One region of the Nocardia sp. NPDC004260 genome, then DNA from elsewhere that is predicted to be linked to it. Evidence: riboswitches for the same ligand, from Rfam matches in the RefSeq annotation. Region 1 holds a riboswitch; the other holds the start of a gene.

Region 1 (7,265 bases):
TCGAACGCGACGAGGTCCTCGGCGGAGCGGTGTCGACGGTCGAGCGGTTCCCCGGCCACCGGGTCGATCGCGGCTCGTCGGCGCACATCATGATCCGCCACACCGGCATCGTCGATGACCTCGACCTCGACCGTTTCGGCCTGCGGTACATCGACTGCGACCCATGGGGTTTCACGCCCGCGCACGCGGATCGCCCCGCCCTGGTGTTCCATCGCGACCTGGATGCGACCTGCGCCTCCATCGCCGCGGCCTGCGGCCCGCGGGACGCGGACGCCTACCGCCGGTTCGTCCGGGTGTGGAGTCCGCGCAGCGCCAGGGTGATGCGGGCCTTCGGCGGCGCACCGACGCCGGGCAGGCTGGTGCGGTCGTTCTGGGGACTGGACGCGAAGAACGGCGGCAGCGCACTCTCGCGAGAGTTCCTGCAATCCGGCGACGCCCTGTTGGACGCGTTCTTCGAGGACGAACGGTTGAAGGCGTCGCTGGCCTGGTTCGGCGCGCAGTCCGGGCCGCCGATGTCGGAGCCGGGCACGGCGCCGATGGTCGGCTTCGCCGCGCTCATGCACACGCTGCCACCGGGGCGAGCGGTCGGCGGCAGCGGGGCGCTGACCACCGCGCTGGTGGCGCGGCTGCGGTCCGACGGCGGGGTGGTGACCGCGGGCGACGCGGTGTCCGCCCTGCATCGCGATGGGGACCGCTGGCGGGTGCGCACCGCCTCGGGCCGGGAGTTGCGCGCGAGCACCGTGATCGCGGGCTGCCACGTGCTGACCACCCTGGACCTGCTCCGCGACGGCGGCTTCGACGGCGCGGTGCTCGACGACTGGCGCACGCGCATCCGCGTCGGTCCCGGGATCGGGATGGTGGTGCGGGCCGCCGCTTCGGCGCTGCCCCGTTATCCCGGCAGTCCGATCGATCACTCCGCCCGCGGCCTGCAATTTCTGGTGTCCGATCGCGCGCAGTTGCGTCGTGCGCACGGCGCGGCCCTGGCGGGTGACCTCCCGCCGCGACCGGTCGTGCTGGCCATGAGCTTCAGCGCCGTGGATCCGACCATCGCGCCGCCCGGCGAGCACCAGATATCGCTGTGGGCGCAATGGCACCCGTACCGACCGGCCTCCGGGGCGGACTGGGCCGGCCTCGCGCAGCGGGAAGGCGACCGGATCATCGCCGAAGTCGATTCCTACGCGCCCGGTTTCGCGGAAACGGTGCTGCGCAGACACGTACAGACGCCCGTGGACCTGGAGCGCGAACTCGGGCTCGTCGGCGGCAACGTGATGCACGTGGAGATGTCGCTGGACCAGATGATGCTGTGGCGTCCGCTGCCCGAGCTGGCGGGGCAGCGGGTGCCCGGCGCGCCGGGACTGTATCTGACGGGCGCGTCCACCCATCCCGGCGGCGGCGTCTCCGGCGCCAGCGGACGGACGGCCGCCGCACTCGCGCTGCGCGACCTGAACCGGCCCAGGTTGTCGCGGTGGCTGCGACGATGACGGATTCGGGCGAACTGCCGCCCGAGGCGGCAGAACGGTCCCGATACCGCTCGGCGAGTTTTCTGCTGCCACTCGCCTTGGTCGTGCTGACGATCGTCGCGCAGATCGGTTACCCACTCGCCGCGGGTGGTGCGCGCGACCGTGTCACCGTCGCGGTCGTGCTGCTCTCCGCCGCGGCCGCGCTGGCGCACGCGACCGCGACCAGGGGGTTCCGCTATGCCGTCGGCTTCCTGATCATCGTTTCCGGCCTCGGGCTCACGGCCGAGGTGATCGGTACCGCGACCGGCATACCGTTCGGCTGCTACGAGTACGCGACCGACCGGCTCGGGCCCGCTCTGCTCACAGTGCCGCTGCTCGTCCCGCTGGCCTGGACCGGCGGGATGTATCCGGTGTGGGTGGTGGCCGGGTTGTTGTCACAGCGCACGGTCACGCGGGTCGTGGCGACGGCGGTGGGTGCGGTGGGCTGGGATCTGTTCCTGGATTCGCAGATGGTGACCGACGGGCAGTGGACCTGGTGTGACACCCGCTCCGGACTGCCCGGGCTGGACCTGATTCCGGTGACCAACTACCTGGGTTGGTTCGCGGTCGCGCTCGCGATGGGCTGCTTGCTGGCGCTCTGGGAGCGAGCGGCTCCGGATCCCGTACGGGTCCCGCGACCGGGTGGCCGCGCGATCGCGGTCGCCGTACCGGTGGCCTTTTTCCTGTGGACCTGGCTGGGGTCGGCGCTGGCCCACGCGGTGTTCCTCGGTCTCCTGCCGTCGGCCGGATACGGTTTCGCCGGTATGGGTGTGCTCGGTGTTCCCCTGCTCGTCGTCCTGGCTCGCGCGCGCCGCTGACCCGGGGTGATTCCCCGCACTCGGCGCGCCGACGCGCGCGATGAGTGGCGCGTTTCATTCCGGGCGGACGGCCTGGCACGATGTCACCCGTGCAGCCGAGTCCCGTCACCACGAAGCTCGAAACCTTGGATCGTCCGCCGCGGCGGGTCCCACGCCGTGCCCTGCGTGCCGCTTCGGTCGTCCTGCTCGCGGCGATGCTGGTCCCGATGCTCGCAGCGTGCCTGCGGGTCCAGGTTTCGATGGGGGTCTCGTCCAACGACCGGGTGTCCGGACGGATCGTCGCCGCCGTGGTGCCCGCCGACCCCGGGGACAAGGGTCCGCAGCTGAAGGCGCCCGAGACGCTGGCCGCCAAGGTGCGGGTGGAGCCGTACGCCCAGGACGGATATACGGGCAGCCAGGTCTTCTTCGAGGATCTGTCGTTCGGCGAGGTGCAGCAGCTCGGCGGGCTGTCCGAGCAGACCCAGGGCATGTTCCAGTTGCAATTCCAGCGCACCGGCGATCTGGTCAGCCTGAGCGGGCGGGTCGATCTGAAATCGGTGCCGCCGCACGGTTCGGACGTGCAGTTCACCATCGCGTTCCCGGCGCGCGTCGCCAAGACCAACGGCAGCCGCGAGGGCGACAACGTCGTCTCCTGGAAGCTGCCGCCCGGTGATGTCTCCACATTGCGCGCCGAGGTCAGTTACGCCGACCCGAACACCCGCTCGTTCGCGGGCTGGGCGGGCATCGCGGGCGGCATCACGCTCGCGGTGGCCGCCATCGTCGCGGCCATGGCGTACATGGACCGCAACCCCGCCGCGCCCGGCGCGCCGGAAGTCGGCTTCTCTCTCAGCCGCTGGTGGCGCTCGGTGACGCAGAATCGCTGAGCGACAGGTCGGTGTGCCGCGATAGCGTGGCCCGCATGGTGAGTGCCGACCTGCCGAAGACGTTGCGCGCGAACTCGATCCTGCCTTCCTTCGCCGCCGCGGTCGCCGCGCTCGGCGCGGGCCTCGCGCTGTACAACCGGATCACCGTGCGGCGGTTGACGAACACCCCGACGACGGTGATCGAACCGGTCACCGTCTGTATCCCGGCGCGCGACGAGGCCGACCGGCTACCCGAGCTGATCGGCGACCTGCGCGCCCAGGTGGGCGTGCCGCGCATGGCGGTACGCATCCTCGACGACGGGTCCACCGACGACACCGGCGCCGCGGCCCGCGCGGCGATCGACGGCGACCCGCGTTTCACGCTGCTGCGCAGCGAGTCCGACCCGGTCCCCGGCTGGACCGGAAAAGCCGCCGCCTGCGTCCGGCTGGCCGAGGAGGTGTCGACGCCGGTGCTGATCTTCTTGGACGCCGACGTGCGACTGGCCCCGACGGCGCTCGCGGCAGCGGTCGGCGCGCTGCGCGGACGACGCGCCGCGTTGGTCTCCCCGTGGCCCCTGCAAGTGGCAGGCTCGGTGGCGGAGGCGCTGGTGCAGCCCCTGCTGTGCTGGTCGTGGGCCTCGACGCTGCCGGTCACCGCGGCCGACCGGAGCCTTCGGCCCGCCACGGCGGTGGCGTGCGGGCAGTTCCTCGTGTTCGACAACGCCGCGTACCGGTCGGTGGGCGGCCACACGGCGGTGGCCGGAAGCGTCACCGAGGACCTCGACATCGCCCGTACGCTGCGTCGAGCCGGTCACTCCACGGTTCTGGTGGCCGCGGGACCGCTGGCCCGCACCAGGATGTATCGCGACGCCGCGGAATTGGACGCGGGCTACTCCCGCTGGCTCTGGTCGGCCTACGACGGCACGATAACGGGTGGAGCGGCGGTGGGACTGGTTGCCGCCCTTGCCTATTGGCTGCCGCCCGCAGTGGCGGTGTTCGGCCGCGGGGCGCACCGCCGGGCGGGCCTGATCGGCTGGCTCGCCGCCGTCGCCGGGCGACTGCTGGCCCGCTCGACCGAAACCGGGGGCCCGCTGAAACCTTCGGATCTGTCTGCCGCCGTCGCGCACCCGGTATCGGTGGCGGTGTATCTGCTTTTGTGGGTGCGGTCACACCTGGCCCGTCGCCGCGGCACGGCGCGCTGGAAAGGTCGGCCGCTGCCCTGAGCGACCGTGCCGCGGTGACGGAATCTCACGGCACCGGGGTGATTCCCACCGTCGGCAGGAAGAAGCATGACTTGGCGCCGTTCTGCACCGTGCCGAACATCGCGGCGAGCACGGTGCCCTTCCCGGTGTCCACCGGGACCGCGCGCACCCCGCCCATCGGGAGGGACGCGACGAGGAAGTCCCGGATCGCCTGCTCGGCCACGGGCCGCTGGTCCGGCGGAACGGCCGCGGGAACCATCGAACGCGCGACCTCTGGCAGCGGCCCCATGGCGGCCGTGCCGCTGCGGCCGGTATTCAAATTCAGCCAGCTCACCTGCATTCCCGCGGTATTCGGGCCGTCCGGACCGAGCCCGTAGGGCACGAAGGTGAACATGGCCTGCCCGGCCTTGACGGCGCTGAGGTCCTGGCCGGGAATCTGGACAGTGGTCTTCGGCCACGGCCCCGGAATGGCGCCTGCCACGGCGGGCGCCAGACCGGCCGTGGTGTTGTCGAGGCAGAACGCCGACGCGCTCGGGTACGCGAACGGCTGGATACCGAGCGCGCGCAACGCGTCGAGCGCGGCTTGATACGCGCCGAACAGGTCACCGGGGGCGGCGATCGGCACGGAGTCCTCGGGGAACGCGGGAATCGTGGCATCCGGAGCCGCGAACGCGGCCCCCGGCCCGGCGAGCACGAAGGCGATCGAACTGGTCGCGACAGCGGACAACTGGGTCAGACGGCGCAATATGTTCACGAAACCTCCTCATCGGCGGAACGATCGAGGGGGACAGTACTCCGGCAAACACAATCAGCAGCCGGTATTGCACACAGCAATTTCGTGGCGAGTCCCGTTTGCCCGGAACGGACCTCCGCGTAGCCCACCGGCGTTCCCCAGCGTCGGCGATAGCCGTATGCTGCATCGGACCATCCCAGTCCGGCGCCACGCGCCCGGGATCGGCGAAGCGGCGAAACTCACCTCGCCGTCGGCAGAGCAGCGCACGCCCGGTTACTACAAAGATCCGATGAATCGGCGTCGACAAGATCTACGCTCACGGTGATTACTTCTCTTGTTCCAGGCTTCCCTTACTGGGCATCATGATTCGGCTCGCCCCTGACATCCGTTGACAGGGGGTCGGCGCCAACCATCCAGAGCGACCGAGAGACCTGGCTCGTCGACGTCGCAGCAACCCCCCGGTCACCGGGTGCGGGTGCTTCCGCCGGGACCGATGGAGGAACCGAAGTGATCATCGAGGACCCGTCATGAGCGCGTCCACCGCGCCGGACGCCGCCCCCGAGGCGGCCGCGCCGATCGAACCGGACCCGACCGGAACACCGGCCCCCGCCGAGACCGGCGCGACGCCGACCGTCGCAAAGACCCGGCATCCCTGGCGCTGGGTGATCAGTGCCGTCGCGCTGATCCTGCTCGCCCAGTTCGTGCACGGGCTGGCCACCAATCCCGGCTGGGATTGGCCGACGTTCGCGCGGTACATCACGGCCGAGTCGGTGCTGTCGGCGCTGCGGGTCACCTTGGAGCTGACCGCGTGGGGCACGGCGCTGGGCTTTCTGCTCGGCACCGCGCTCGCGATCGCCCGGCTGTCGAACAACCCGGTGCTGCGGGTGATCGCGTGGGTCTACATCTGGGCATTCCGCTCGATTCCGCTGATCGTGCAGCTGCTGTTCTGGTTCAACATCGCCTACCTGTATCGGACCCTCTCGGTCGGCGTCCCGTTCGGGCCCGCGCTGTTCACCTTCGAGGTGAACGGGGTGATCAGCGGTTTCACCGCCGCCGTGATCGGCTTGGCGCTGCATCAGGCGGCGTATTCGGCCGAGATCATCCGGGCCGGTTTCATCTCGGTGGACGCGGGTCAGCTGGAAGCCGCCGCCGCCTTGGGGATTCCACGGCTGCGGCAATTCCGCACGGTGGTGGCGCCGCAGGCGATGCGCTCGATCCTGCCGAACGCGGCCAACGAGGTGATCAGCCTGTTCAAGGGCACCTCGATCGTGTCGGTGATGGCGATCGCCGAGCTGTTCTACCAGGTCCAGGTCATCTACGGGCGCAACGGACGGGTGGTGCCGCTGCTGATGGTCGCGACGGTCTGGTACATCGTGCTCACCACGGCGCTCTCGGTGGCGCAGTACTACATCGAACGCCACTACGCCAAGGGCGCGCACCGCACGCCGCCGCCGACGCCGCTGCAACGCGCGTGGCGGAAGCTGCGCGAGGTCGCCGAGGCCGGGCCCGCCGCACCGCGCGGAGCGACCCGATGAGCGCCACACTCGCCGTGCAGGTCCGCGGCGTCCGGAAATCCTTCGGCTCGCACGAAGTGTTGCGCGGCATCGATCTCACCGTGCGATCCGGCGAGGTGGTGGCCGTGATCGGCCCATCCGGGTCGGGCAAGTCGACCCTGCTGCGCGTGGTGAACCATCTGGAGACGCTGGACGCGGGCACCGTGCACATCGACGGCGAGCTGATCGGATATCGGCTGCGCCGCGACCGCTTGCACGCGCTGCCCGACCACGCGGTGCGCAAGCAGCGCTCCCGGATCGGCTTCGTCTTCCAGCAGTTCAATCTGTTTCCGCACCTGACCGTGCTCGACAACGTCACGCTCGCACCGCTGTCCGCGCAGCGGCGCGACCGGACCGAGGTGGAGCGCGAGGCACGCCTGCTGCTGGATCGGGTCGGCATCGGACACCTGGCGGACGCGTATCCGCGCAGGCTGTCGGGCGGGCAGCAGCAGCGGGTGGCGATCGCTCGCGCGCTGGCGCTGCGCCCGCGCGTGATCCTGTTCGACGAGCCGACCTCCGCGCTGGACCCGGAACTGGTCGGCGAAGTGCTCGACGTGATCCGCGATCTGGCGCACGGCGGCACCGCGCTGGTGATCGTCACCCACGAGATCGGCTTCG
Region 2 (7,265 bases), on a different contig from region 1:
ATCGCCGCCGAGCAGGCGCTGTCCAGCCGCCAGGGTGAGCTGGACAGCCTCACCGCGCAGAAGCGCAGGCTCGACGACCAGGTCGCCCTGTCCACGCTGACCATCGACGTCACCACCGATCACAAGAACTCCGGCGACGACCCCGACAACTTCTGGGACGGCATCGTCTCCGGCTGGAACTCGCTGGTGGACTGGCTGCAGGACGCGATCGTGTTCAGCGGCAAAGCGATTCCGTGGCTCGGCTTCCTCGCGGTGGTAGTCGCCGTGCTGTGGGGGATCGTGCGTCTGGCGCGGCGGCGCAAGCCCACGCCTGCTGCGGGAGAATCGGCACCGGAGCCGGAGAGCAGCGCCTCGGATGGCGCGGAGACCAGCGCAGGAGGCAAGAGTGCCGACGGTGGTAAGGGCGACGATCAAGCCGAACAGCCGTAAGGGACCGCTGGTGGAGACCCTCGACGACGGCAGCCTGCGACTGTACGTGCGAGCTCCCGCCGTCGAAGGAAAGGCCAACAAGGCCGCCATCGAGTTGCTCGCAGGCCACTTCGCAGTCCCCAAGTCCGCCGTCCGGCTGACGGCGGGCGCGACCTCCCGCTTCAAACGATTCGAAATCGACGTGCCTTGACGTCGCCGCCGCAGATCAAATGCCGCCGGGGAAGCCGAGTTGGCGCCATGCCTCGTAGACGGTCACCGCGGCCGCGTTGGAAAGGTTCATGGAGCGGCGGCCTGGCAGCATCGGGATGCGCAGCCGGTCGGTGATGCGCGGATCGGCCAGCACCTCCGCGGGCAGGCCGGTGGGTTCGGTGCCGAACAGCAGCACGTCGTTCTCGCGATAGGCCACGTCCGTGAACCGAGTGGTGCCCTGGGTGGTGAACGCGAAAACCCGCTCCGGGCGCAGTACCTCCCATGCCGCCGCCAGATTCGGGTGCACCGTCACCGACGCCAGATCGTGGTAGTCCAACCCGGCCCTGCGCAACTTCGGCTCCGACAGATCGAATCCCAACGGCTCGATCAGATGCAGATGACACCCGGTCCCCGCGACCAACCGGATCGCGTTGCCGGTATTCGGCGGAATGCACGGCTCGTGGAACATCAGATGGAACACGACGCATCAGTCAACCAGGTCGCCGGAGCCGTCCGCCCGCACCCCACACGAGTGGCACACCGCCGCGGGGACTACTCGCGATTCGCCGCAGGCATGCGCCACTCGTCGACCACCGGACCGGTCTGCAAGAATCGGGAAGGTGACCGATGCCGATACGCCTATCGCCCGGGCCGGACGCCGCGGTTCGGGAGCGGAGTTCTTGCGTGCCCATCTGCCGATGGTCGTCGTGACGCTGGTCATCGTGGTGGCGGTGGTGTTCGTGGCGTCCGATCGTTGGCGGCGCGGGACGTTCTTCTTCGGCGGTGCCACGCTGCTGGCGGCGGCATTCCGGCTGTGCCTGCCGACTACCCGGGTGGGGCTGCTGGCGGTGCGCAGCAAGCCGTTCGACGTCGGCGCGCTGACGCTGCTGGGGTCGAGCATCCTGTTCCTCGCGGCCACGATCAACACGCTCGGCGTCGGCTGAGGGCGGGCGACCCAGCGATGGCGGGGTCGCCCTTGTGCTCAGCGGGCAGCGGTGTATCGCTCGGCGAAGACCGTCCGCTCGCGCGGACTGCGCACGCCGATAGCGGCGCTGCGGGAGTGGATCGAGACCAACATCAACCGCATCGAAGCGGCGCGGCGAGCCGCAGCGCTCTGAGAGTGGACGGCATCACGGCGCGAGGCACCGATCAGTGCGGACGGGAGGGAAGCGCACTCTTTCAGCGTTCGGGGCGCACACCGGCGCGGGCCAGGCGCATGGTCTCGGTCAGCAGTTTGGACACCGCCGCCGCCTCGGTGAGGAATCCGTCGTGCCCGTCGCGGGAGTGCACGATCTCCAGTCCGTCGCATCCGGGCAGCAGATCGGCGAGTTCCTGCTGGGTCCGCAGCGGATAGAGCCGGTCGGAGTCGACGCCGCCGACCACGCACGGCACCGGCGTCGCCGAGAGCGCCGCCTCGATGCCGCCCCGGCCGCGGCCGACGTCATGGCGGTTCATCGCCTCGGTCAGCAACACGTACGTGGCGGGATCGAAACGCTTGCAGAGCTTTTCGGCCTGATGGTCCAGGTAGCTCTGCACCGCGTACCGTCCGCCGTTCCACGGGTCCTCGTCGCCCTGCGGCTTGTTCGCGAACCGGTGATCCAGCTCGAACTCGGTGCGGTAGGTCAGGTGCGCGATCCGCCGGGCCAGCGCCATCCCCGTCGTCGGTGCGCGGCCGGTGCCGTGATAGTCGCCGCCCTGCCAGTCCGGATCGGACGTGATCGCCGCGATCTGGGTGGTCTGGGTGCCGATCTGATCGGCGGTGGCGCGGGCTCCGACCGCGAGCACCAGCGCCGCGGCGACCCGATCCGGTGCGCCGACCATCCACTCGAGCACCCGCATACCGCCCATCGACCCGCCGACCACGGCCGCGAGCCGCTCGACACCGAGCAGGTCGAGCAGAGCGGCTTCGGCGGTCACCTGATCACGGATGGAGATCTCGGGAAAACGCGCGCCCCAAGGCTTTCCGTCCGGAGCCGTGGTGGACGGCCCGGTGCTGCCCTTACAGCCGCCGAGCACGTTCGTCGCGACCACACACCATTCGTCGGTGTCCAGCGGCGCGCCCGGCCCGACCATGCCGTCCCACCAGCCGGGCAGCTGGTGCAGGCCGTCGGGCTTGCCGACGACGTGCGAGTCGCCGGTCAGCGCGTGTTCGACCAGCACGACGTTGTCCAGGCCGGGGGAGAGCTCACCCCAGCGTTGTACCGCGAGGTGGACGTCCGGGATGACCGCGCCGTTCTCCAGTCGCACGTCCCCGATGGCGATGGTGCCGAGCTGTCCATCGGGGGGCGGCAGGGCGATGCCGGAGGTCCGCGCGCTCGGTTCGGTGTTCACGGTCATGTCGCCGCCGCCGCGAAACCGGGGGGCGGAGGATCCGGGAGGAAACGCACGATCCCGAACTCGGCACCACGGCTGTGCGGGGCCGACTGCGCCGGGCCTCGCTCGGCCCCGGGCGCGGTGAATTCACTCATGGTTTGCTCCCAAGCAGGTGTTCGCCGGTACAGCAGGGGTTAGCGGTGTGTGGGTGACGAACAACAACACATGGCGGCGACCTCCTGTTACGCGCTTGCTCCCGGCTCTCGGGAGCCAGGTCATCACCCGGAGCACCCCACCGCGGCTGGAGGGTTGCCGACCAGCGAGCCGGGGCTTGACGCTGGTACTCATGACCTGTCCGGCATCATAACCGGCGGGCGGTCAGCGCCCGAAATCCTCCATCGAACTCACTGGTCCGCGGCGGTCGGCGCACCACAGCAGGTGCGCACGAACTCGTCGTAGGCCTCGGTGAACGCGGCCCGCCCCGCCCTGGCCGCGACCGCGAGGTCGTCGTCGAGGAACACATCGTCGGAGCACTCCATGCCGATGTGGCCGATCAGTTGCCAGGCGCCGACGATCAGCCGCACCGGGCGCGCGTCCGGCGTGGTGCCGAGGCGCTCGGCGACCACCGCGGCGATCGCGTGGTTCTTGTCGTCGGCATGCTCCATGCTGCGCGCGCTGACCGACGGGCTGCTGCGCAGAATCCGCTGCATCTTCTGGAACTGCCGGAACGACAGCGGATCCGCCTCGCCCGCCGCGGCGGCTTCATCGACCACGTGCAGGAAGGCCTGGCGCAGCGCCCCGAGTTCGTTGCCCGTGCGGGGCAACTCGCGCAGCGTCTCGGCGATGGTTTGCCCGAAATCCTGCACCGGCCCCAGGACGATGTCTTCCTTGCTGTCGAAATAGCGGTTGATGGTGCGCGGCGAGACGTCCGCCGCGTTGGCGATCTGCTCGATCGTGGTCGCGTCGAAGCCCTGTGTGTCGCACAGGTCGAGGGCCGCGGCGATGATCCGCAGCCTGGTCTGTTGCTTCTTGCGTTCGCGCAGGCCCTGGGTCGCCGGGCCGCCGGCGGCGCGGTCGGCCGCTGCGCCCGCGCCCGTCGGCGCCGATAACTCGAGCATGCCCCCATGTTAACGCAACCTGGCGTTTTCCTGTCCGTAACGGTCAAATGTCGTATCGCGACATTTTGCGCTTGACGACAAATGTCGCTAGATGACAGGATTGCTCGGGACATCGAGGACGAGGAGAAGACCGTGACCGAGACCGCGACAGCGGTGCACGCGCCGCAGCGGGCGAGCGGTTCAGCGCGTTGGCTCGCGCTGGGAGTGATCGCGTTAGCCCAGCTCATGGTGGTGTTGGACGCCACCATCGTGACGATCTCGCTGCCGTTCGCGCAGCGTGATCTCGACATCAGCGACGGCAACCGGCAATGGATGCTCACCGCCTACACGCTGATCTTCGGTGGCCTGCTGCTGCTCGGCGGCAGGCTGGCCGACTACCTCGGCCGACGCCGGATCTTCATCGTCGGCCTGATCGGCTTCGCGAGTGCGTCGGCGCTGGCCGGTCTCGCGCAGACCGGTGCGGAACTGTTCGCCGGACGCGCGTTGCAGGGCGCGTTCGCCGCGCTGCTGGCTCCGGCCGCGCTCTCGCTGCTGTCGGTGACCTTCACCGAGCCCGGCGAGCGGGCCACCGCGTTCGGTGTGTTCGCGGGCATCTCCGCGGGTGGTGCGGCGCTGGGCCTGATCGCCGGTGGCGCGCTCACCGAATACGCCTCCTGGCGCTGGTGCCTGCTGGTCAACACGCCGATCGCGCTGATCGCGCTGCTCGGCGCGCTGGCCTGGGTGGCGAAGGACGTGCCTGCGCCGCGCAGCGGGGGATACGACGTGCCAGGAGCCGTCACCGTGACGCTCGGCCTGATCGCCATCGTGTACGGCTTCAGTCGTGCCGCCGACGACGGCTGGCTGGCAGGCAGCACGCTGGCGCTGCTGGTCGCCGGGCTGGCCCTGCTCGTCGCCTTCGTCGTGATCGAACGGCGCTCGGCGAACCCGCTGCTGCCGTTGCACATCCCGGGTGAGATCAACCGGGGCGGCGCTTTCCTCGCCGCGCTGCTCATCCCGATCGCGATGTTCGCGATGTTCCTGTTCCTGAGCTTCTACTTCCAGATCACGCTGGGCTACTCCGCCCTGAAGGCGGGCTTCGCGTTCCTGCCCTTCCCGGCGGGCATCGCGATCTCGGCGGGTGTCACCAGCGCCCTGCTGCCGAAGCTCGGCCCGCGTCCGCTGATGCTGGCCGGGGCCGTGCTGGGCGTCATCGGCCTGGTGCTGCTGGCTCAACTGAGCTTCGGTGACAGCTTCCTGGCCGGTGTGCTGCCCGCTCAGGTGCTCATCGCGCTCGGTATGGGTCCGCTGTTCGTCGGCATGCAGACGGTCGCGCTGCATCAGGTGGAGGAAGAGGACTCCGGCGTCGCCTCCGCGCTGCTGAACGCGGCTCAGCAGGTCGGCGGCGCGGTCGGCACGGCGTTGCTGACCACCATCTCGGTGCAGGTCGCCAAGACCTTCGCGCACGACAATCCCGGCATCGACAACCTGGCCGCGCGGGCCGCGATCCACAGTTACGACGTGGCCTTCTACGTCGGCGCCGGGTTCTTCCTGGCGGCCATCCCGATCATCGCGCTGATGATCCGGGACCGTCCGGAGAACCTGATCGAAGGTTCCGAGGACGGGGCGCGGCTTCCGGTCGCGGTCTGATCCACCGGAACGAGGTCCGTGCGGCGTGTTGACGCCGCGCGGACCTCGTCATGTGCCAGGCCGTTGCCGTGCTGGAACGGAAGGCGGATCATGGCGGCGACGGCGGTTGCGCGGGTTCCGCCGAGGCGCTGGAAGGCATTGCCTACCAATCGGTAACAAAGGTGGTCCAGCTCACTCCGGGGGCTGCCCGTGCGGTGAGGACTTCGGCAGCAGTACGCTTGTCTTGTTTGCACCACATGTCCCGCCGACAACGCGGGACATATACGTTGTCTGTTGGAACAGCTGGGGTCCGCTCACAAGCGTGTTCGCCTGGCCGTGCAATGAGGGCACCATCCTAGGAGGACACGAAGATCCATGTCCAAGATCAAGGTTGAAGGCACCGTCGTAGAACTCGACGGCGACGAGATGACCCGGATCATCTGGCAGTTCATCAAGGACAAGCTGATCCACCCCTACCTCGACGTGAACCTCGAGTACTACGACCTCGGCATCGAATACCGCGACAAGACCGATGATCAGGTCACCATCGACGCCGCCGAAGCCATCAAGAAGCACGGCGTCGGTGTGAAGTGCGCCACTATCACTCCGGACGAGGCGCGAGTCAAGGAATTCGGCCTCAAGAAGATGTGGCGGTCGCCCAACGGCACCATCCGCAACATCCTGGGTGGCACCATCTTCCGGGCCCCGATCATCATCTCGAACGTTCCGCGGCTGGTGCCGGGCTGGACCAAGCCGATCATCATCGGCCGCCACGCCTTCGGCGATCAGTACCGCGCCACCGACTTCAAGGTGTTCCAGGGCGGTACCGTCACCGTGACCTTCACCCCGGACGACGGCAGCGAGCCGATCGAGCACGAGGTCGTGAAGATGCCCGAGGAGGGCGGTGTCGTCCTGGGCATGTACAACTTCCGTAAGTCCATCGAGGACTTCGCGCGGGCGTCGTTCAACTACGGCCTGCAGCAGAACTACCCGGTGTACATGTCGACGAAGAACACCATCCTCAAGGCCTACGACGGCATGTTCAAGGACACGTTCCAGGACATCTTCGACGCCGAGTTCAAGAGCCAGTTCGACGCCGCGGGCCTGACCTACGAGCACCGGCTGATCGACGACATGGTCGCCTCCTCGATGAAGTGGGAGGGCGGCTACGTCTGGGCGTGCAAGAACTACGACGGCGACGTGCAGTCCGACACGGTGGCGCAGGGCTTCGGCTCGCTCGGCCTGATGACCTCGGTGCTGCTGACCCCGGACGGCCGCACCTGTGAGGCCGAGGCCGCGCACGGCACCGTCACCCGGCACTACCGCCAGCACCAGCAGGGCAAGCCGACCTCGACCAACCCGATCGCGTCCATCTTCGCCTGGACCCGCGGGCTCGAGCATCGCGGCAAGCTGGACAACACCCCCGAGGTCATCGGCTTCGCGCAGACCTTGGAGGACGTCGTCATCAAGACCGTCGAGGGCGGCCAGATGACCAAGGATCTCGCGCTGCTCGTCGGCGGTGACCAGGGCTATCTGAGCACCGAGGAGTTCCTCGGCGCGCTGGACGCCAACCTGGCTCGCGCGCTGCGCTGATCGCGGGGCCGAGCCGCG

Evidence for each region. Region 1 has a riboswitch for S-adenosylmethionine ahead of ACWEO7_RS23595 (amino acid ABC transporter permease). Riboswitches for the same ligand answer to the same signal wherever they lie in the genome.
Region 2: linked by a shared signal. The riboswitch ahead of metX (homoserine O-acetyltransferase MetX) and the one ahead of ACWEO7_RS23595 (amino acid ABC transporter permease) in region 1 are both predicted to bind S-adenosylmethionine.

What each region holds. Positions count from the first base shown of each region.
Region 1 is NZ_JBSGEZ010000042.1:42,704-49,968, forward strand. It holds gene ACWEO7_RS23570 (phytoene desaturase family protein) at 1-1,481, shown strand, start outside; gene ACWEO7_RS23575 (carotenoid biosynthesis protein) at 1,478-2,317, shown strand; gene ACWEO7_RS23580 (LppM family (lipo)protein) at 2,398-3,180, shown strand; gene ACWEO7_RS23585 (glycosyltransferase) at 3,216-4,382, shown strand; gene ACWEO7_RS23590 (hypothetical protein) at 4,408-5,115, opposite strand; SAM riboswitch class I at 5,501-5,594, shown strand; gene ACWEO7_RS23595 (amino acid ABC transporter permease) at 5,622-6,629, shown strand; gene ACWEO7_RS23600 (amino acid ABC transporter ATP-binding protein) at 6,626-7,265, shown strand, end outside.
Region 2 is NZ_JBSGEZ010000032.1:19,827-27,091, forward strand. It holds gene ACWEO7_RS19810 (DUF4349 domain-containing protein) at 1-429, shown strand, start outside; gene ACWEO7_RS19815 (DUF167 domain-containing protein) at 386-619, shown strand; gene ACWEO7_RS19820 (tRNA (cytidine(34)-2'-O)-methyltransferase) at 635-1,099, opposite strand; gene ACWEO7_RS19825 (DUF3017 domain-containing protein) at 1,317-1,562, shown strand; gene ACWEO7_RS19830 (hypothetical protein) at 1,614-1,736, shown strand; gene metX (homoserine O-acetyltransferase MetX) at 1,798-2,955, opposite strand; SAM riboswitch class IV at 3,173-3,283, opposite strand; gene ACWEO7_RS19840 (TetR family transcriptional regulator) at 3,336-4,049, opposite strand; gene ACWEO7_RS19845 (MFS transporter) at 4,131-5,675, shown strand; gene ACWEO7_RS19850 (NADP-dependent isocitrate dehydrogenase) at 6,030-7,247, shown strand.